DNA from 2 places in the Mesorhizobium sp. P2_E7 genome. Region 1 is predicted to be linked to the other one. Evidence: predicted binding sites of a transcription regulator. Region 1 holds the regulator's gene; the other holds the start of a gene.
The links. The regulator LexA, encoded in region 1, represses DNA repair genes until DNA is damaged. The targets are predictions, from matches to a motif close to TGTTCNNNNTGTGTTCNG.
Positions count from the first base shown of each region.

Region 2: AC1DYC_RS30220 (DNA recombination protein RmuC) is a predicted target of LexA. The motif match lies at 5,826-5,843, and genes of this name have one in related genera.

Region 1 is NZ_JBFUER010000001.1:1,153,613-1,164,081, reverse strand. Features, by position in the region: gene AC1DYC_RS05875 (molybdopterin molybdotransferase MoeA) at 1-305, shown strand, start outside; gene AC1DYC_RS05870 (alpha/beta hydrolase) at 348-1,178, opposite strand; gene AC1DYC_RS05865 (AMP-binding protein) at 1,344-2,969, shown strand; gene kynA (tryptophan 2,3-dioxygenase) at 2,966-3,802, shown strand; gene kynU (kynureninase) at 3,893-5,140, opposite strand; gene AC1DYC_RS05850 (GntR family transcriptional regulator) at 5,309-6,088, shown strand; gene lexA (transcriptional repressor LexA) at 6,296-7,063, shown strand; gene AC1DYC_RS05840 (ComEC/Rec2 family competence protein) at 7,057-9,513, opposite strand; gene gltX (glutamate--tRNA ligase) at 9,637-10,469, shown strand, end outside.
Region 2 is NZ_JBFUER010000011.1:47,034-57,502, reverse strand. Features, by position in the region: gene AC1DYC_RS30255 (DUF6481 family protein) at 1-238, shown strand, start outside; gene sugE (quaternary ammonium compound efflux SMR transporter SugE) at 319-633, opposite strand; gene AC1DYC_RS30245 (hypothetical protein) at 831-956, opposite strand; gene AC1DYC_RS30240 (transglutaminase-like domain-containing protein) at 1,172-1,981, shown strand; gene AC1DYC_RS30235 (cation diffusion facilitator family transporter) at 2,100-3,053, shown strand; gene AC1DYC_RS30230 (GFA family protein) at 3,256-3,660, shown strand; gene AC1DYC_RS30225 (class I SAM-dependent methyltransferase) at 3,740-4,546, shown strand; gene AC1DYC_RS30220 (DNA recombination protein RmuC) at 4,543-5,793, opposite strand; gene def (peptide deformylase) at 5,897-6,427, shown strand; gene fmt (methionyl-tRNA formyltransferase) at 6,432-7,382, shown strand; gene AC1DYC_RS30205 (GNAT family N-acetyltransferase) at 7,379-7,885, shown strand; gene truA (tRNA pseudouridine(38-40) synthase TruA) at 7,906-8,661, shown strand; gene AC1DYC_RS30195 (transporter) at 8,658-9,263, opposite strand; gene dapE (succinyl-diaminopimelate desuccinylase) at 9,266-10,459, opposite strand.

The sequences.
Region 1 (10,469 bases):
TGGCGAGCCTGGTCTGTTCGCAGCTGTTCTTGAAGCCGCTGTTGGCGCAGCTCGGCGGCAGCACCCACCGGCAGGACATCCGCCCTGCGCAACTTGGCGCCGCGATGCCGGCAAATGATCTCAGGCAGGACTACGTGCGCGCTGTGGTCCGGGAAGAAGCCGGCGCATTGGTGGCAACACCTTTCGGCATCCAGGATTCCTCGATGCTGAGGATGCTGGCGGACGCCAACGGCTTGATCGTACGCGAGCCCTTCGCGCCGGCGGCTGCAGCGGGCGCCGCCTGCAGCGTACTGATGTTACGCTGAAGACCAAGCGTCCAAGCTGCTAATTTTACAAATGAAACTGGCCTATACCGCAAGCAATGTCCGCGTCAGCGGATGTGTCGGATCGGCAAGCCCATCGACGATGCTGAAATGATGCCGGTCCGGCTCGACCACCGTGCTGGTCATGGCGCCGAGACCGGTCCAGATGTTGGCGAGCAACGCATTCTGGCGCAGGAACTCCGCCCGCTCGCCGCCGCCGACCCAGCAGGTGATGCGTGCGCCCTCCATCGGGCGCAGCAGCGCCGGGCTTTCGGCCAGTGCTTCGGCTTCATCGATGGCCAGTGTCGCGTTCATGCCGGTGCGCATGATCGGCCGCAGGTCATGAACGCCGGAGATCGAAACGACATTGCGCACGCGGCCGGCCACGTCGGCGGCCAGAGGGCTCGTCGTCGTCACCATCCTCGAGGCGAGATGGCCGCCGGCGGAATGCCCGGTCAGCATTACCGGGCCGCCGACCATCGTCGCCGCCTTGCCGATCGCCGCCGCGATTTCCCTGACGATGCCAGAAATGCGTATGTCGGGACAAAGCGTGTAAGTCGGCATTGCCACGGCAAAGCCGCTGGCGACCGCGCCATTGGCCAGATGCGACCAGGGGTTCTTGTCGAACGCCTTCCAGTAGCCGCCATGGATGAAGACGACGAGCCCCTTGGGCATGGCATCGGGAAGGAACAGGTCGAGCCGGTTGCGCGCGCTGTCGCCATAGGCGATGTCGAGCTTGGCCCGCCCGGCCGCCGACAGGGTGTCGCGAAAAGCTTGTGCCGGTGTGTCCCACGCAGCCGGCCAGCGATTGCTGCCGGCGATGTTGTCGCCATTTGCGTAGGCATTGTCCCAATCGGCAACACGATGTTCGAGCATCTGCACCCTCCCAGATGGCTTCAGTTCAGTCGACAGGAATGGCCGCCGGCAAAGGCGGCGTCAATGCTCCACCCTAAAAACATTTTAGGCTTGAAACAAATTTCGACTGGTGCGATCCTGTGACCGTTCAGCCATGGGCGTGAGGCAGACAGGGGCAGCCGAAAAATGCTTGGGCCATCAGCGCATATCGACACATTCACGCGCGACAACCTGCCGCCGCCGGATCAGTGGCCGGAGTTTTTGCTCGACGGCTTCCACTATCCCGACCACATAAATGCCGGCGTCGAATTGACCGACAGGCTGGTCGAAAAGGGCTTTGGCGACCACACCGCGCTGATCGGCAATGGCCGCCGCCGCACCTACAAGGAACTGTCCGACTGGACCAACAGGCTCGCCCATGCGCTGGTCGAGAATTATGGCGTCAAGCCGGGCAACCGGGTGCTGATCCGCTCTGCCAACAACCCGGCCATGGTCGCCTGCTGGCTGGCCGCCACCAAGGTGGGCGCGGTGGTCGTCAACACCATGCCGATGCTGCGCGCCGGCGAACTCGCCAAGATTGTCGACAAGGCGGAAATCACAATCGCGCTTTGCGATACAAGGCTGATGGACGAGATGACCGCCTGCGCCAAGGGTAGTGCCTATCTCAAGCAGGTCATCGGCTTCGACGGCACCGCCAACCATGACGCCGAACTCGACCGCGCCGCCCTCGACAAGCCGGTCACCTTCACCGCCGTCAACACCGGCCGCGACGACGTCGCCCTGCTCGGCTTCACGTCCGGCACCACCGGAGTGCCGAAGGCGACGATGCATTTCCACCGCGACCTGCTGATCATCGCCGACGCCTACGCCCGCGAAATCCTGGAGGTGACGCCGGACGATATTTTCGTCGGCTCGCCGCCCCTCGCCTTTACCTTCGGTCTCGGCGGGCTCGCCATCTTCCCGCTGCGCTTTGGCGCCGCGGCGACGCTGCTGGAACAGGCGACGCCGCCCAACATGATCCACATCATCGAGACCTACCGGGCGACCATTTCCTTCACCGCTCCCACAGCCTATCGGGCCATGCTCAAGGCCATGGATGAAGGTGCCGACCTGTCCTCGCTCCGCGTCGCGGTTTCGGCCGGCGAGACGCTGCCGGCGCCTGTCTTCGAGGAGTGGACGCAGAAGACCGGCAAGCCGATTCTCGATGGAATCGGCGCCACCGAGATGCTGCATATCTTCATCTCCAACCGCTTCGGCGACATGAAGCCCGCCTCCACCGGCAAAGCCGTCGGCGGTTACGAGGCACGCATCGTCGATGACGAGATGCGGGAGCTGCCGCGCGGCTCGACAGGCCGGCTGGCGGTGCGCGGCCCGACCGGCTGCCGCTACATGGCCGACGCCAGGCAGAAGGAGTACGTCCGTGACGGCTGGAACCTCACCGGTGACACCTTCACCCAGGACGAAGACGGTTTCTTCCACTTCGCCGCGCGCTCCGACGACATGATCGTCAGCGCCGGCTACAACATTGCCGGTCCCGAGGTCGAAGCAGCGTTGCTTTCGCATCCCGACGTCGCCGAATGCGCGGTGACCGGCGCCGAGGACAGCGAGCGCGGCCAGATCGTAGAGGCGCATATTGTTCTGGTGCAAGGTGTTTCGCCGGACGCATTGACCGTCAAACGCCTGCAGGACCACGTCAAGGCAACGATCGCGCCGTACAAATATCCGCGTTCGGTGAAATTCATCGACGCCTTGCCCAAAACCCAGACCGGCAAGATCCAGCGCTTCCGGTTGCGGGCGGAGAAGAGCAATTGAGCCAGCCCTACGATCCGGCCTCCGATGGCGCGCAGATGTCGTTCAAGGAGCGGATGTCCTACAGCGATTATCTGCACCTGGAGAAGGTGCTCGACGCGCAGGCGCCGTTGTCTTCGGCCCATGACGAGATGCTGTTCATCATCCAGCATCAGACATCGGAATTGTGGATGAAGCTCGCCTTGCACGAGATCGGCGCCGCGATCCGCTCGATCCGCGCCGACCGCCTCGAACCGAGCTTCAAGATGCTGTCGCGCGTCGCGCGCATCTTCGAGCAGCTCAACAATGCCTGGGACGTTCTGCGCACGATGACGCCCAGCGAATACACCGAATTTCGCGACGCGCTCGGCCAGTCCTCGGGCTTCCAGTCCTGGCAATACCGCGCCATCGAATTCATGGCTGGCAACCGCAACCTCGCCATGCTTGGCCCGCACAAGCACCGGCCCGATCTCACGGACAGGCTGGAGGCGATCCTGGCTACCCCATCGCTCTATGACGAGGCGCTGCTGCTTTTGGCGCGCAACGGCTTCGACATCGGCGCCGACGCCACGCGCACGGACTGGCGCGAGACACGCGTCGAGAACGAAGAGGTGCTGGTTGCCTGGCAAACCGTCTACCGCGACCCGCAGCGCTACTGGATGCTCTACGAACTGGCGGAAAAACTGGTCGACTTCGAGGACTACTTCCGCCGCTGGCGCTTCAACCACGTCACCACGGTCGAGCGCATCATCGGTTTGAAGCGCGGCACCGGCGGCACCTCAGGCGCCTCCTATCTGAAGAAGATGCTGGAGGTCGTGCTGTTTCCGGAACTGTGGACGGTTCGCACCCGGCTTTGAGCATATCGTTCTGACGCAATTCCCAAGGGAAAGCGCTACGCGCGTTTCCCGGAAAAACCGCGTCACACTTTTCCTGGAATCGCGCCGACTTTAGGTAACCGCGGTCTTCACCGCGAAGCGTGCGTCCTGCCAGGTGCCGGTGCGCAGAATATCCTCCAGCACGTCGACCGCCTGCCAAACATCGCCATAACCGACATAGAGCGGCGTGAAGCCGAAGCGGATGGTAGACGGCGCGCGGAAATCGCCGATCACACCGCGCTCGATCAGGGCGCGCATCACCTGATAGCCATGCGGATGAAGGAACGACACCTGGCTGCCGCGCTGGCTGCCGTCACGAGGACTTTCCAGTTCAAGCCCGTAGGCGCCGCATCTGGCTTCGACGAGCTGGATGAACAGGTCGGTCAGCGCGATGCTCTTTCTGCGCACCGCCGCCATGTCGACATCGTTCCAGATATCGAGCGCCCCCTTGAGCGCCCGCATCGACAGCACCGGCTGCGTTCCGCACAGGAAGCGGCGGATGCCGCTGCCGACGGCAAAGCCCTGTTCGAAGGCAAAGGGCCGCGCATGGCCCCACCAGCCGCTGAGCGGCTGATGGACATCGCCATGGTGGCGTTCGGCCGCGTAGATGAAGGCCGGCGAGCCCGGGCCGCCATTGAGGTATTTGTAGGTGCAGCCGACGGCGAAATCGGCATTGACACTGTCAAGTTCGACCGGCAAGGCGCCGGCGGTGTGGCAGAGATCCCAGATGATCAGCGCGCCGGCGTCATGCGCCTTGCGCGTCAGCGCCGCCATGTCGCGCAACTGGCCGGATTTGTAGTTGACGTGGTTGACCAGGATGACGGCGACGCTGTCGTCGATCAGATCCTCGATTGCAGGCGCGTCGACGCCCTCCAGCCGCAGCCGCGTTCCCGGCCGGGTCGAAGCGACGCCTTCGGCCATATAGAGGTCGGTCGGGAAACTGTCGCCCTCGGCAACGATGACCGAGCGGTCCGGCCGCATGCCGAGTGCCGCGTGCAGCAGCTTGTAGATGTTGATCGAGGTCGTGTCGCAGACCACCGTCTGCCCCTCAGCCGCGCCGATCAGTCGTCCGAGCTGATCGCCGAGCTCCACCGGCATGTTGAACCAGCCGGCAGTGTTCCAGGCGCGAATGAGATCCTGCGCCCATTCCTGCATGGCGGCCTGCTGCAATTCGCTGAAGACGGCCGGCGACGCGGCACCCAGCGAATTGCCGTCGAGATAGATCACGCCCTGCGGCAAGACAAAGCGTTCACGCATGGAACGCAGCGGATCGGCGGCATCCATCGCTTCGATTGCAGCGAGATCGGGTGTCATGCTCATGATCCGGCGCTCCTCCCTGAACAACAGCATTCGGCGGAGCCTGTCCGCCCTAAACATGCCGGCGATCTTGAGGGGTCCTCCTGGACCTGTCAAACATTATATATAATTTGCGTGATGAAAGGCTTTGATATATAATCAGCAGCCGAGCAATCTGACTGATGGGTTACGATGTTGGACGACGAGCAGTCCTCGAAGACGGAAACGGCCTATCGGCTGCTCAGGCGCGATATTCTTGCGACCCGGCTGGCGCCTGCCGCGCCGTTGAAGCTGAGCACGCTGCGCGGCACCTATGGCATCGGCTGGACGCCGCTGCGCGAGGCACTGTCACGACTGGAAGCCGAACGGCTTGTGACCGCCATCAGCAACCGTGGGTTTGCGGTCGCTCCCGTGTCCCGAGCCGAGCTCGAAGACCTGGCGCGTGCGCGACTGGTGGTCGAACTGCCCTTGCTGGTGGAATCGATCGAAAAGGGCGACCATCAATGGGAAGACACGGTCGTTGCCGCCCACTACCGCCTCTCACGCTGCGGGTCCGTTCTCGATGATCCCTCGGATGAGGCCGTCGATGCGTGGTACGAAAAACATGATGCCTTCCACGCGGCGCTGCTCAGTGCCGCGAGATCCAGCTGGCTGCTGCGTTTCAACGCGACGATCTCCGATCAACTGCATCGCCACCACCGCTTTCTGGGCCTCGCGCCGACGCTGCGCGCGGCCGCCGGCCGCGAGGACGGACACCAGAAGGCCATGGAGGCGCTGCGCGACGCCGTGGCGATCGAACACCACACCGAACTGATGGAAGCAGCCCTTGACCGCGACACTGAGGGCGCAAAAACGCTGATGAGCGTTCACATCGGCTACACGCTGCAGGTCTATGCCCAGAGTGAACCGGGCGCGCCGACGGATGCAGCGCAGCCCCGCCCGAAAAAGCGGCAGCGATCTGGCAAGGCATGAATTGACCCGATGGCGCAGGCCACCGGCGTTTTCACTCCGTTGCCGGCAAACGAGCGCGGGCGCCGATCGCGGCGCGGAACGTTACGCTGAACAAAACGTCAACGCATTCATTAAACTTTAAAAGGTTGCGGAACACAACTGGAACAGATAGTGTTTGTTCTGGGTTTGTTTTTTCTGATTCTGGTTTCAGAACCCGTGGGGGCCGCGATGCTGACGCGCAAACAACATGAACTCCTGATGTTCATCCATGAACGCCTGAAGGAGAGCGGAATCCCGCCGTCTTTCGACGAGATGAAGGAGGCGCTCGACCTTGCGTCCAAGTCCGGCATTCACCGCCTGATCACGGCGCTGGAGGAGCGCGGTTTCATTCGCCGGCTGCCGAACCGGGCGCGCGCGCTGGAAGTGCTGCGGCTGCCCGACTCGATCGCACCCGGCCTCAATGCGGCGAAGAAGTTCTCGCCAAGCGTCATCCAGGGCAGTCTCGGACAAGGCGGTTCTGGCCAGGGCGGTGTGGGGCAAAGCGGTCTCGGCCGTCAGATCAAGCCGGCCTCATCGTCGCGTTCGATGTCGGCCGGCAATGACGACGCAGTTTCGGCGGTGTCGATCCCGGTGATGGGCCGCATCGCCGCCGGTGTGCCGATCGACGCCATCCAGCACCAAACCCATTCGATCTCGGTGCCGCCGGACATGATCATGGGCGGCGAACATTACGCGCTCGAGGTCAAGGGCGACTCGATGATCGAGGCCGGCATTTTCGACGGCGACACGGTCATCATCCGCAATGCCGACACCGCCAGCCCCGGCGAGATCATCGTGGCGCTGGTCGACGAAGAGGAAGCGACGCTGAAACGCTTTCGCCGCAAGGGCGCCTCGATCGCGCTGGAAGCCGCAAACCCGGCCTATGAAACCCGCATCTTCGGGCCAGACAGGGTCAAGGTGCAGGGCAAGCTTGTCGGGCTGATCCGGCGCTACTGAGCCGGCTTAGTTTTGTACTTTTCGCGCTCCTTGTAGGGCGGCAGGCCGCGTGCTTCGCGTGAGAAGCGGCGTTGCTCGTGCCAGGGACGATAGGGCTTGTCGACGGCGAAACGTATGGTTGGCGTTGTCGCGGCCGATTGCGGATCGAAGAAGACGGCGGCACTGCCGTCGCGGGCAAGCTGCTTCTTGGTCACGACCAGCACCAGCGGGTCGCGACACGGATTGTAGGCGGTGGCATCGTCGATGACGATCAGGCTCGCGAAAGCGCAGGCCGGTCGGGCTGTCTTGCGGTCTTTTGCCAGCGCGATGATGGCTCCGGCCGGGTGCCGGGCAATGCAGAGATCACCTGTGCAGTAGAAGGGCGAGCCGGGCGGCAGGTCGAGCGGATCGAGATCGAACCGCGTATCCGTTGCCTCGAAAATCTCAGGCGGGATAATGGTTTCCGCCCTTAGCGCGCGTTTCCAGTTGTCTGTGGTGAATTCGTTGGAGCGTTCGCGATTGAGGGCTAGCTCGCCGCCTCCGATCGGCACGGCCACCAGATGCGCATCCTCGGAGATGAGCACATCGGGCGTGCGTACCTGCGGCACCGTCAACAGGCCAGCCAGCGCGAAAGGCACGGCCGCCAGCCGAAGCCATGTGGTGGCCATGGTGGCGATGACGAGGGCGACCGCCACCAGCAGCACCGAGCGGATAGGGATCAGCCCGACGGCATCGACCGGCGAACGTTCGGAAATCCAGGCGGAGATGGCGATCATGGCCGCCAGACCCTTGCCCATCACATAGAGGAACGGCCCATCGGCGCCGAATGGCATCGCCAGCGCGCTGAGCACGGCAAAGGGCATGACGATTAACGATACAATCGGCATCACGGCCAGATTGGCGAGCAGGCTGAGCGGTGACACGCGCTGGAAATGCCAGATGGCAAACAGCGCCGTGGCACTTCCAGCGATAATCGAGGTCATGGCGAGGCCGCCCATGGCCAGCAGGAATTTTCGCGACAGGAAGCTGACGAAAGAGCGCCTCGCAGGCGGCGTTCTCACCCTGTCGGCGCGGTAGTCGGCCCAGCCGGCATAGGCGCCGACCAGGGCGGCGGTGGCGGCAAACGACATCTGGAAACTCGGGCCGACGACCTCATGCGGCGACACCAGGATGACGGCGATCGCCGAGATCGCCAGGTTGCGCATGGTGAGCGCCGCCCGGTCGAACAGCACGGCGATCAGCATCACCGCCAGCATGATGAAGCTGCGCTCGGCGGCAACCACAATGCCTGAAATGACGAGATAGGCGGCGATGGAGACAAGCGCTGCGGCGGCTGCATATTTCTTGACCGGCCGGCGCGAGGAGAAATCGGGAAACAGCGCGAAGGCGCCGCGCAGCAAGCCCATGATGGTGCCGGCAACCAGCGCCATGTGCAGGCCGGAAATGGAAATGATGTGGTAGATGCCGGTGCGCCGCATCGCCTCGTTGACCTCGTCCGGAATGCCGGCGCGCACGCCGACGATCAGCGCTGCGGCAATCTCGCCTTCGGCGCCACCGATCTTGCTCCGGATGTGGTCGGCTATGTTTTCGCGGGCATTCTCAATGGCCGAAGAGAGCCGTGCGGTCAGCGGCGGCGGTCCCTGCGCGGCGATGGTTTTGGGATTGCCGAGAAAGAAGCCGCTGCCGCCGATGCCGGTGAAATAGCTGTCGAAGGAGAAATCGTAGCTCTCCGGCCGCACCGGACCGGTTGGCGGCAGTAGCCTGGCATAGCCGGTGATCAGGGAGCCGGCGGTCATATCGGCCGGAATCCCACGCGCCGAGAGCCTGACCCGTTCCGGCGCGTAGCGCAGCTTGGGGTAAGCGGTGGAAATCACGTCGAGCGTCAGCCTGACGCGCCCGTTTTCCATCTCTTCGAGACTGACGACGCGGCCGGTCAACCTTGTTTGAATCTCGGCGCCGAGCATCTGCGTGCCGGCGCGCCAGGTCTCGACCTTGGCGGCGACGACGCCAAGCGCGCACAGCATGGCAGCCATAAGACACAGATGCGTCCTCGGCCGCGACCGGGTGACGGCAGCACAACATGCCAAGAGCAGCACGATGGAGATCGGCTGGGCAAAGCCGGGCTCGTCGGGCAGCGAGAAATAGACAATGACGCCGGCCGCCAGGAAAACCGGCACCAGCAGGAAGGCAACGCCGCGGTCGAGTTCGGTGCCGGCCGCCACGGCAACGCTGCGGCGGATTGCGGGCCATGACGAACGGCGCAGCAGCCGGCGCAAACGGACTGTAGGTGCGGGCGCGGTGACCGGGACCGGCGCGGCGCCATCCGGCGGCAAAGGCACGATGCCGGGCTGCAGTTCGGGCAGCGCAACCGGCATCGGCTCGGCATAGGGAACATCTGCAAACAACGATCGTTCGCTGACGCTTGCCTCTGCGCCCTCGCCCTCCTTCCCGCCCCGGCCCCGTTCAGCCATCGGGTCTGCCCCTTGCGCCCCAGACCCCCTATGCTACATGAACGCGCAAAGCGCGAAAGTCCGCGCGATCACGCCCCCGCTTTCTAGCCTTGCCCGAGAATTGCCATGTCCAACAAAATTGCCATGTCCAACAGGGTGGTCACCCGTTTTGCCCCCTCGCCCACCGGCTACCTGCATATTGGTGGCGCGCGCACCGCGCTGTTCAACTGGCTGTACGCCAAGCACACCGACGGCACGATGCTTCTGCGCATCGAGGACACCGATCGCGAGCGTTCCACCGAAGCGGCAACCCAGGCCATTATCGATGGGCTGACCTGGCTCGGCCTGTCCTGGGATGGCGGTGCCGTGTCGCAGTTCGAGCGTGCGCCGCGCCACCGCGAGGTGGCCGAGGAATTGGTGCGCCTGGGTAAAGCCTATTACGCCTACGAGACGCCTGCCGAGCTCGAGGCGATGCGCGAGGCAGCGCGCGCCAAGAGCCTGCCGCCGCGCTACAACGGCGCGTGGCGCAACCGCGACGCCTCCGAGGCGCCCGCCGGCGTCAGGGGCGCCATCCGCATCAAGGCGCCGACCGAGGGTGAGACCGTGGTGCATGACCGCGTGCAGGGCGAGGTGCGCTTTCCCAACAAGGATCTCGACGATTTCATCATCCTGCGTTCGGATGGTGTGCCGACCTACATGCATGCCGTCGTCGTCGACGACCACGACATGGGCGTCACCCACATCATTCGCGGTGACGACCATCTGACCAATGCCGCGCGCCAGACGGTGATCTACAACGCCATGGGCTGGGAGGTGCCGTCCATGTCGCACATCCCGCTGATCCATGGCGCCGACGGCGCCAAATTGTCGAAGCGGCATGGCGCCCTCGGCGTCGAGGCCTATCGCGCCATGGGTTATCTGCCCGAGGCGCTGCTCAACTATCTGGCACGCCTTGGCTGGAGCCATGGCGACGACGA
Region 2 (10,469 bases), on a different contig from region 1:
GGAAAAGCTGGCACGCGAAGCGGTCGAGAAGGCCGAGCGCGAGGCAGCAGCCGAAGCGGCGCGTATTGCGGCCGAAGAGGCAGCGCAGGCTGAAGCGAAGATCAAGGAAGCCGAAGAGAACGAGCGCATTGCCCGTTTGCTGGCCGACGAAGCCGAACGCAAGGCCAAGCGCGACGCACGCTATGCGGCGCGCAAGCAGCGCACCGGCCGGACGCCTCCGGGCTTCTCCGCCCGCTAACGCTTCGATCGAACGGTCGGACATCAGGGTCGCCTTCCAGCGGCCCTGAACGTATTTGTGCGCCGATTTGCTTGCTTTGCTTAGGCGGCGAGCTTCAGCCCCATAATGCCGCAGACGATGAGCGCGATGCAGCCGAGCCGGATCGCGGTCGCCGGCTCGCCCAGCAGCCAGATTCCGAGCAGTGCGGTACCAACCGTGCCGATGCCGGTCCACACAGCGTAGGCGGTGCCGACCGGCAGCGTCTTCAGCGCCAGACCGAGCAGGCCGAGGCTGACGATCATCGAGGCGACGGTGAGCACCGTCGGCAGTGGCTTTGAGAAGCCATCGGTGTATTTGAGGCCGATCGCCCAGCCGATCTCGAACAGGCCGGCGAAAAACAGAAAAATCCACGACATCGGGATGCACTCCATTCCATGAGGATGGCGGGTCGTCCCGGCCGGTTTTTCGGGGAAGGCGCGAGGTCGTCCTCGCCGCCTCGATATAAGCGGCTTCGCTTGCCCGATCAACAAAACACCGGCAGCATTGTCCATGCCGCCGGTGTCTGGATCTGCGCCGAAACGGATTGCCGGATATCAACGGCCCCGGGGCAGGCTTACTTGTCCTTGAGCCTTATAGCCTTGACGGGCGGCGCCTTGAGCGCCGGAGCCGCGGCAGGCTTCTTAGCGTCCTTCTTCGGCTTGCGGGCTTCCTTGCCCGCCTTCATCGCACCTTTAGCCATGATTCGGTCCTCCAATTGCTGGGACGCCAAGTGAAACAAGAGAAACGCCGGACTGCAAGGGGGCTGGCGCCTGTCGCCGGCGCCAGCAGGCCGCTTTCAACCGCTTTCTAATTTGCTCGTAAACCATGCCGGTCCGTGCCATGGTTGCCTTCGCACTGCAGCATCAGGCCGCGCTTCCTGCCGGGCGATGATCAGGCAGGCCGGTCAGGACACAGATGCGAATCCACATCGGCTGCGAGATGAGCTTCGACTTTCCGCAGGAAACGCCGCTGATCGCGATGCTCAACGTCCACTACTCCAGGGCATCCGATCTCGAGCGGCCGGATTTCCTGACCTCCAATCCGGCCGTGCCGATCCAGAGCTACCGCGACAGTTTCGGCAATTGGTGCAACCGGTTCAATGCCCCGCCCGGCCGCTTCACCTTCGGCACCGATTCCGTGATCCGCGACCCCGGCACCTTCGAGATGGGCGACCTGATGGCCTGGCAGCACGAAGTGCGTGACCTGCCTTCGGACACGCTGCTGTTCCTCTTGCCCAGCCGCTTTTGCGAGAGCGATCTCCTGGCCAGCGAAGCCTGGCGGCTGTTCGGCAACACACCGCTCGGCATTGCCCGCGTCCAGGCAGTCTGCGACTTCGTCCACAACCACATCGTCTTCAGCTACGGCAACGCGCGGCCGACGCGCACGGCGGCCGAAGCCTATCGCGAGCAAAGCGGCGTCTGCCGCGACTTTGCCCACCTCGCCGTCACCTTCTGCCGTGCACTCAACATCCCAACGCGCTACTGCACCGGCTACATCAGCGACATCGGCCTGCCCAAACCCTGGGCGAGCATGGATTTTGCCGCCTGGATGGAGGTCTATCTCGGCGGCCGCTGGCATGTCTTCGATCCGCGCAACAATTCCCCGCGCATCGGCCGCATTCTGATCGCCTCCGGCCGCGATGCCGCCGACGTGCCGTTGACCCATATTTTCGGACCGGGCACGCTGGCCGGCTTCAAGGTATGGACCGACGAGATCATCGAATAAGGGCGTCTTTTCCGCCAGCTTGCCTTCAAAAACCTGAACGACCGGGCGTCTGGCGCGTTGTGATGCCCGTGGAGCTTCGGTCGCAGGGCCGTTACATTGGGTGCCTTGGAGGGACAGCATGGCAGCGCATGGCGGGTCGAAGACGGTCATCTACGCGGCGCTCGCCGGCAATCTCGCCATTGCGCTGACCAAATTCGTCGCCGCCTTCTTCACCGGCAGTTCGGCCATGCTGTCGGAAGGCGTGCACTCGCTGGTCGACACCGGCAATGGCGGCCTGCTGCTCTACGGCATGCACCGCGCCGCCCGCCCGCCGGACCGCACGCATCCGCTGGGCCATGGCCGCGAGCTGTATTTCTGGAGTTTCATCGTCGCGCTGCTGGTCTTCGCGCTCGGCGCCGGCGTGTCGTTCTATGAAGGCGTCGTCCACATCATGGCGCCCGAGCCGGTCGCCAATCCCAAGATCAACTACATCGTTCTCGGCCTCTCGATGCTGTTCGAGGGCAGCTCCTGGTATGTGGCGCTGAAGGAGTTCCGCCGTGAGAAGGGCAAGCAAGGCTGGCTGCAAGCCGTGCAATCGAGCAAGGATCCGAGCGTCTACACCGTGCTGTTCGAGGACAGCGCCGCCCTTCTCGGCCTCGTCGTCGCCTTCGCCGGCATACTGGCGGCCGAGGTCCTCGACATGCCCGAGCTCGATGGCGCCGCCTCCATCGGTATCGCCATCATCCTCGGCGCCACCGCCATTTTCCTCGCCCGCGAAAGCAAAGGCCTGCTCATCGGCGAGCCGGCCTCGCCGGAGGTCCAAACCAAGGTGCTGGCCATTGCCCAGCAGGACCCAGCGGTGCAGCGGGCCAACGGCGTCCTCACCGTACACATGGGACCAGAAGAGATCGTCGCCGGCCTCAGCATCGAGTTCGAGGACCATCTGACGGCGCCCGAGATCGAAGCCTGCGTCGAACGCCTGGAGACGCTCTTCAAGATAGAAATGCCGGAGATCACCAGGCTGTTCGTCAAACCGCAGACGACGGGAACCTGGGAACGGCGGCGCAAGGCGGTCGAAGCGGCGTCGGATTAGAGCAATTCCAGGAAAAGTGTGAGCGGTTTTCCCGGGAAAAGCGCGTAGCGCTTTCCCTTGGGAATTGCGTCAAAACAAATGGATAGAGCGGTTTGCCGTTTCCGTGAAACGGTGAAACGCTCTAGCGCTGGACCAGAAGTCCGCCGTTGGCCCGGTCACCTTGTCCCGCTAAGATCAGGCGACGGATTTCGGAGGAGCAACCATGAAAATCGACGGCGGGTGCCATTGCGGCGCCATCACTTATGAAGCAGAGGTCGACCCGGAAAAGACCTCGATCTGTCATTGCACCGACTGCCAGCAACTGACCGGCACGGCCTTTCGGGTCACCGTTCCCGCGCCTGAGGATCACTACCGGATCACCAAGGGCATGCCGAAGGTCTATATCAAGACAGGATCGAGCGGCGCCAAGCGCGCCCAGGCCTTTTGCGGCGACTGCGGTTCGCATCTTTACGCGACGTCGGTTGGCGACGGCCCGAAGGTCTATGGGATCAGGGCGGGGACCGCGCGGCAACGCGAGGATCTGGTTCCGACCCAGCAGAAATGGCACCGCTCGGCCCTCCACTGGCTTCCGGAATTCGAGGGCGTAAGCATCGTGGAGGCGCAGTAGCTCCTGCCTGCCGGTTTAACGGGCCCAAACCCGACGATGATGTGCTAGGCTCACCATCAAACGAATGGCGGGGATAGCAATGTCGGAAACGGACAAGGTGTTTGCCGGCTCGATTCCGGAAAACTACGACCGCTACATGGTGCCGTTGATTTTCGAGCCGTTCGCCGCGGATATGGCACGACGGGCAGCGTCCTTGTCGCCCGGCGCCGTCCTGGAAGTCGCCGCAGGCACCGGGGTCGTCACCCGCGCATTGGCGCCAAAACTGTCGCCTGGCGCAAGCTATGTCGTGACCGATCTCAACCAGCCGATGATCGACTTTGCGGCTTCGCAGCAAGCTCCCGACAGCCGCATCCAGTGGCGCCAGGCGGATGCCCTGGCGCTGCCGTTTGAGGACGCGACCTTCGATCTCGTTTGCTGTCAGTTCGGCGCGATGTTCTTTCCCGACCGCGCCGCCGGCTATCGTGAAGCAAGGCGGGTCCTGAAACCCGGAGGCCATTTCCTGTTCAACGTATGGGATCGCATCGAAGAGAATGTATTCGCCAACGATGTGACGAACGCTCTTGCGGAGATTTTTCCGGACGATCCGCCGCGCTTTCTAGCCCGCACGCCGCACGGCTACCATGACACGGCCATCATCCGCCGCGAACTGGAAGATGCAGGTTTCTCCCGTGTGGCGATCGAGACGAGAGCCGAACAAAGCCGTGCCTCCTCGCCGCGCCTTCCGGCCGTTGCCTATTGCCAGGGAACTCCGCTTCGCAACGAAATCGAGGCCAGAGGAAAACTGGAAACCGCTACCGATCATGTCGCAGCCGCGATGACGGCGAGACACGGCAGCGGCGAGGTTGCCGCTAAGATTCAGGCACACGTAATCGTGGCTACGGTCTAATCGTCGCCTTCGACGACACGCAGCCTGAGCTGCCCCGTCTTGGAATCTGCCATCCGCACGCCGGGTTCGGCCTTGGCGGGTCCGCCGCGCGCTTCGGCTTCGCTTTCGCCGAACTCCAGCGCCTCGATCTTCTGGCCGCGCCGGGTCACTTTCGATGTCGACACCAGTATCTCGTCGATGTCCTTGGCCGACTGGCCGAAGTGCGTCTGCAGCCGGCGCACGCGTTCGTCGACGCGCGCGACATCCTCCATCAGCCGGATGACCTCGCCCTGGATAAGATGCGCCTGTTCGCGCATGCGGGCGTCCTTGAGGATGGCCTGGATGACCTGGATCGACAGCATCAGCAGCGACGGCGAGACGATGATGACGCGAGCCCTGTGCGCCTTCTGGATGAGAGCGTCGAAATTTTCGTGGATTTCGGCAAACACCGATTCCGACGGCACGAACATGAAGGCGGTGTCCTGCGTCTCGCCCTGGATCAAATATTTCTCCGAGATATCGCGGACATGGATTTCGATGTCGCGGCGGAAGGCCTGGGCCGCGACCTTCTGCAGGTCGGCGCCGTCGGCGGCGCGGATGGCGTTCCAGGCTTCCAGCGGAAACTTGGCGTCGATGGCAAGCTGCGGCGCGCCGTTCGGCATCCTGATCAGGCAGTCCGGGCGGCTGCCATTCGACAGCGTCGCCTGGAACTCATAGGCGCCCATCGGCAGGCCGTCGGCGACGATCGCCTCCATGCGCGACTGACCGAAGGCGCCGCGCGTCTGCTTGTTGGACAGGATCGCCTGCAATTGCACAACCTGGCCGGCAAGCGACTGGATGTTGCCTTGCGCGGTGTCGATGACCGCCAGCCGCTCCTGCAATTTGGCCAGGCTTTCATGCGTCGATTTGGTCTGCTCGGTCATGGTCTGGCCGAGGCGACCGGTCATGGCGTCGAGCCGCTGGCCGATCGACTGGTTGAGTTCGGCCTGCCTTGCACCGAACACATCGGCAATGGCCCCCATGCGGCCCTGCATCTCCGCCTGGCTTTGCAAAATGCCGGCCATCCGCGCCTCGGCGTCGCGGGCGTGCTCGGCGGCTTCTGCCGCCGCGATGGTGCGCGCCCTGGCCGACCGCCACAGGGCGACCACCAGCACCAGCAACAGCCCGAGAAACACGATCGCGCCGAAGGCCAGCGCATGGCCGAGCGTGATCGTGGTGGCGCCGAGCCGGGCGACTGGCTCGGAAAGGATGGAATTCAGGTCGTTCATCCCGCCAGCATAGCCGATTCGCCGGCCTGGCACAGATCAAAACGTGAACGGGCGCAAACCGCCCCGGTTGACGCTTTTCGCATGACGTCTTAGGTGAGACGCCATGTCGATCAAGCCGCTCATCATCCTTCCCGATCCCATCCTGCGCCAGGTTTCCAAACCGCTCGAACGCGTCGACGCGTCCGTGCGCAAACTGGCCGACAGTATGCTGGCGACCATGTATGACGCGCCGGGCATTGGGCTCGCCGCGATCCAGATCGGCGAGCCTGTGCGCATGCTGGTCATCGACCTCGCCAAGGAAGACGAGACGCCGGCGCCGCAAGTCTTCATCAATCCCGAAGTGCTCGAAAGCGCGGACGCGCGGTCGGTTTACGAGGAAGGCTGCCTGTCGATCCCCGACTATTACGCCGAGGTCGAGCGCCCGGCTTCGGTGCGGGTGAAATATCTCGACCGTGACGGCAAGCTGCAGGAGATCGAGGCCGAAGGCCTGATGGCGACCTGCCTGCAGCACGAGATCGACCACCTCAATGGCGTGTTGTTCATCGACCACATCTCGAAGCTTAAACGCGACATGGTGGTCAAGAAGTTCAAGAAGCTCGCCAAGGACAAGGCGCCGGGCAAGCTGGTGGGATAGGAAGATGCCGCTTCGCGTCATCTTCATGGGCACGCCGGAATTTTCGGTGCCGGTGCTGCGCGCGATCGCCGAGGCCGGACACGAAATAGCAGCCGTCTACACCCAGCCGCCACGCGCCGCAGGCCGCCGTGGGCTGGAACTGACGCCGTCGCCGGTGCAGCGCGAGGCCGAGCGGCTTGATGTCGCGGTAAGCTCGCCGACGTCGCTGAAGAGCGAGGCCGAACAGGCCGCTTTCCGCGCCTTGCAGGCCGATGTCGCCGTCGTTGTCGCTTATGGCCTGCTGCTGCCGAAGGCTATTCTGGAGGCTCCGCGGCTCGGCTGTATCAACGGCCATGCCTCGCTTTTGCCGCGATGGCGTGGTGCTGCTCCCATCCAGCGCGCCATCATGGCCGGCGATACTGAGACCGGCATGATGGTGATGCATATGGAAGAGGGGCTGGACACCGGCCCGGTGGCACTGGTTGAAAAATGCGCCATCGGACCCGATATGACGGCCGGCGATCTGCACGACCGCTTGATGAAGATTGGCGCTACCCTGATGGTGGAAGCGCTGTCCCGATTGGAGACAAATACGCTGGCATCGGCCTTGCAGGCGACGGACGGGGTGACCTACGCCAGCAAAATCGATAAATCGGAGACGCGTGTGGACTGGACGCGGCCGGCTGGCGAGGTCCACAATCACATTCGCGGCCTGTCGCCATTCCCTGGCGCCTGGTGCGAGGCCGACATTGGCGGCCGCACAGAACGGCTGAAACTGCTTCGCTCGACGCTTTCTGAAGGCACGCTTTCTGAAGGCATGGGCGAGTCGGGAGGAATTCTCGATGACCGGCTGACGGTCGCCTGCGGAACAGGCGCAGTCAGGCTGGTCGAAGTTCAACGGGCGGGCGGAAGGCCCGCCGCCGCGCAGGAGTTTCTGCGCGGGGCCAAGATCGAAAAAGGAATGAAATTCTCATGAGCATGATGTCGATACGAGCGGCAACGCCGCGGGACCGCGAGGCTATTCGCCTCGTCGAGGAACACGCATTCGGCCAGCAGGCGGAGGCCGGTCTGGTCGACGCGCTGGTCACCGGCGGCGACGCCGTTGTCGAGCTGGTGGCGGAAGAAGACGGCCAGGTGGTCGGCCACATTCTGTTCTCCAGGCTGTATGTGCAGAATGGCGGCAAGAGCTTCCCGGCAGTGGCGCTGGCGCCCTTGGCGGTCGAGCCGTCTTTCCATGGTTCGGGCATTGGCGGTGCGCTGATCCGCGAGGCGCATATCCGCCTCAAGGACGCCGGCGAAGTGCTCGCCGTTGTCTTGGGCGATCCGGCCTATTACGGCCGCTTCGGTTACAACCATGCGCGCGCCGAAAACTTCGAGAGCGAATACCAGGGCGAGGCGCTGCAGGCGCTGGCCTGGGGTGACGCCCCTGAAAAAGGCAAACTGGTCTACGCCCAGGCCTTTACCGCACTCGCCGCCTAAACGGCGAGTGTCGATCGCCGATGCCGCGTTTTCGTCTCGATATCGAATATGACGGCAGCCTCTTCGCCGGCTGGCAGCACCAGGCGGATCAGCCTTCGGTGCAGCAGGCGATAGAGCAGGCGATCGAGAAATTCAGCGGCGAGGCGGTGCGGTTGCGCGCCGCCGGCCGCACCGATGCCGGCGTGCATGCGACCGCACAGGTGGCGCATGTCGACCTCGCCAAGGCGTGGCCCAACGATAAGGTACGCGACGCCATCAACGCGCATCTGCAGGCGGCAGGCGCGCACGTCGCCATCCTGCAGGCGGCGGTTGTCCCCGACGATTTCGATGCCCGTTTCTCGGCCACCGGACGGCACTATCTCTACCGCATCCTCAACCGGCGCGCGCCGGCAGCGATGGAAAAAGGCAAGGTCTGGTGGGTGCCGAAGCGGCTCGATGCGGGCGCCATGCACGAAGCGGCGAAAGTCCTGCTCGGCCGGCATGACTTTACCACCTTCCGCTCGACGCAGTGCCAGGCCAACAGTCCGGTGCGGACGCTGGAGCGGCTCGATGTGAGCCGCCAGGGCGACCTGATCGAAGTCAGGGCCTCGGCGCGCTCGTTCCTGCACAACCAGGTGCGCTCCATGGTCGGCTCGCTGAAACGCGTCGGCGACGGCGGCTGGACGGCTGCCGATCTCAAGGCCGCGCTCGATGCGCAAGACCGCGCCGCCTGCGGTCAGGTGGCGCCGCCCGATGGGCTTTTCCTCATCGGCGTCGACTATCCAGAAAAATTCTAGGCCGGGGCGGCGGTCGGTACGGTGATGCCGAGCAGCGCCACCAGGCCGAACAAGACGGCCAGGGACACCACCAACATGCCTGCGAACACGGCGCTGCCCACAGCCGCGCCCTTGCCGATCGCGGCATTGGTCATCCGCCAGGTGAGCACCAGCGACAGCACCACCAGAACCAGCCACACCAATTCGGCGACTGGGTTGCCGGGCGGCAGGAACAGCCGGATCAACGCCGATGGCAGCAGCATCCAGGCGGTGATTGCCGACGCCCAGTTGCTGGCGACGACGTAGTGGACGAAGCGGTCGCCAATGCCGGCGCGCGACGCGACCAGGGCAAGCGCGACCAGCGGCAGCAGCCACGAGCCGAGGTCGACGGTTGCCAGGCGGACCAACATGCCCAGCCGCCCGGCAAACGCATTGGGGTCGCCGATCTCGTTGGCCGTGCCGACCCAGCCGACGATCATCGCCGGCGCAGCGACGACGATGGCAAAGAAGGAATTCCAGAAACCGTCCGCCGACAGGTCGAGCAGCCGCAATCCGTCGGCCTTGCCGAGCATCAGCCGCCAGGCGCCGGTAAGCGATGAAGAGGTCTCGTCAACCGAAAGCATGATCAGCCTTGCTCGAACCAGTCTTCGATGAAGCGCTGGTAGATCTGGGTCAGCGTTTCGAGGTCGGTCAATGCGACGCGTTCATCGACCATATGCATGGTCTTGCCGACCAGTCCGAACTCGACCACCGGGCAATAGTCCTTGATGAAACGGGCGTCCGAGGTGCCGCCCGAGGTGGAAAGCGCCGGCTCCTTGCCGACCGCCGCCTTGATCGAGCCGCGCAGCGTATCGATCAGCTTGTCGTCGCGTGTCAGGAAGACGTGGCTCGGCCGGTCGCGCCACACGAGCTCATAGTCGACAGGGGTTTTCTTGCCGGTCCGGTATTTCTTGCGCTTGGCCGCCTGGTCGAGCCGGTTGTGGATCTCGGCCTGCACCGTCTCGGCCGTCCAGGTGTCGTTGAAGCGGATGTTGAAGGTCGCCGTCGCCTTGGCCGGAATGACATTCGTCGCCGGATTGCCGACATCGATCGAGGTCACTTCCAGATTGGTCGGCTGGAAATCCTTGGTTCCCTTGTCGAAGACAGGGTGGAGCAGGGCCTCGACCAGGCTCATCAGACCGCGCACCGGATTGTCGGCAAGCAAGGGATAGGCGACATGGCCCTGGCGGCCGTTGACGGTGACGCTGCCCGACATCGAGCCACGCCGTCCGATCTTGATCATGTCGCCGAGCGCGTCCGGATTGGTCGGCTCGCCGACGATCGAGGCGTCCCATTTCTCGCCTTTGGCCGCCGCCCAGTCGAGCAGTTTTGTCGTGCCGTTGATGGCCGGGCCCTCTTCGTCACCGGTAATCAGCAGCGAGACCGAGCCTTTCGGCCCGCCCTTTGTTTCGACGTGGCGCGCCACCGCGGCGATGAAACAGGCGATGCCGCCCTTCATGTCGACGGCGCCGCGGCCGAACATCTCGCCCTTGGCGATTTCGGCGCCAAAGGGCGGATGCGTCCACGACGCCTCGTCGCCGACCGGCACCACGTCGGTATGGCCGGCAAACATCAGATGCGGCCCATTGCCGGAGCGGCGCGCATAAAGGTTCTCGATGTCCGGCGTGCCGTCTTCGGAAAACACCGGGCGTTCGACGGAAAAGCCGAGCGGCTTCAGCATGCCTTCCAGCGCGGCCAGCGCACCGCCCTCGGCGGGTGTTACGGAGGCGCAGCGTATGAGGGTCGCGAGGTTGGCGGCGGGATCGGTCGGCAATGTCATGGGCAAAGCG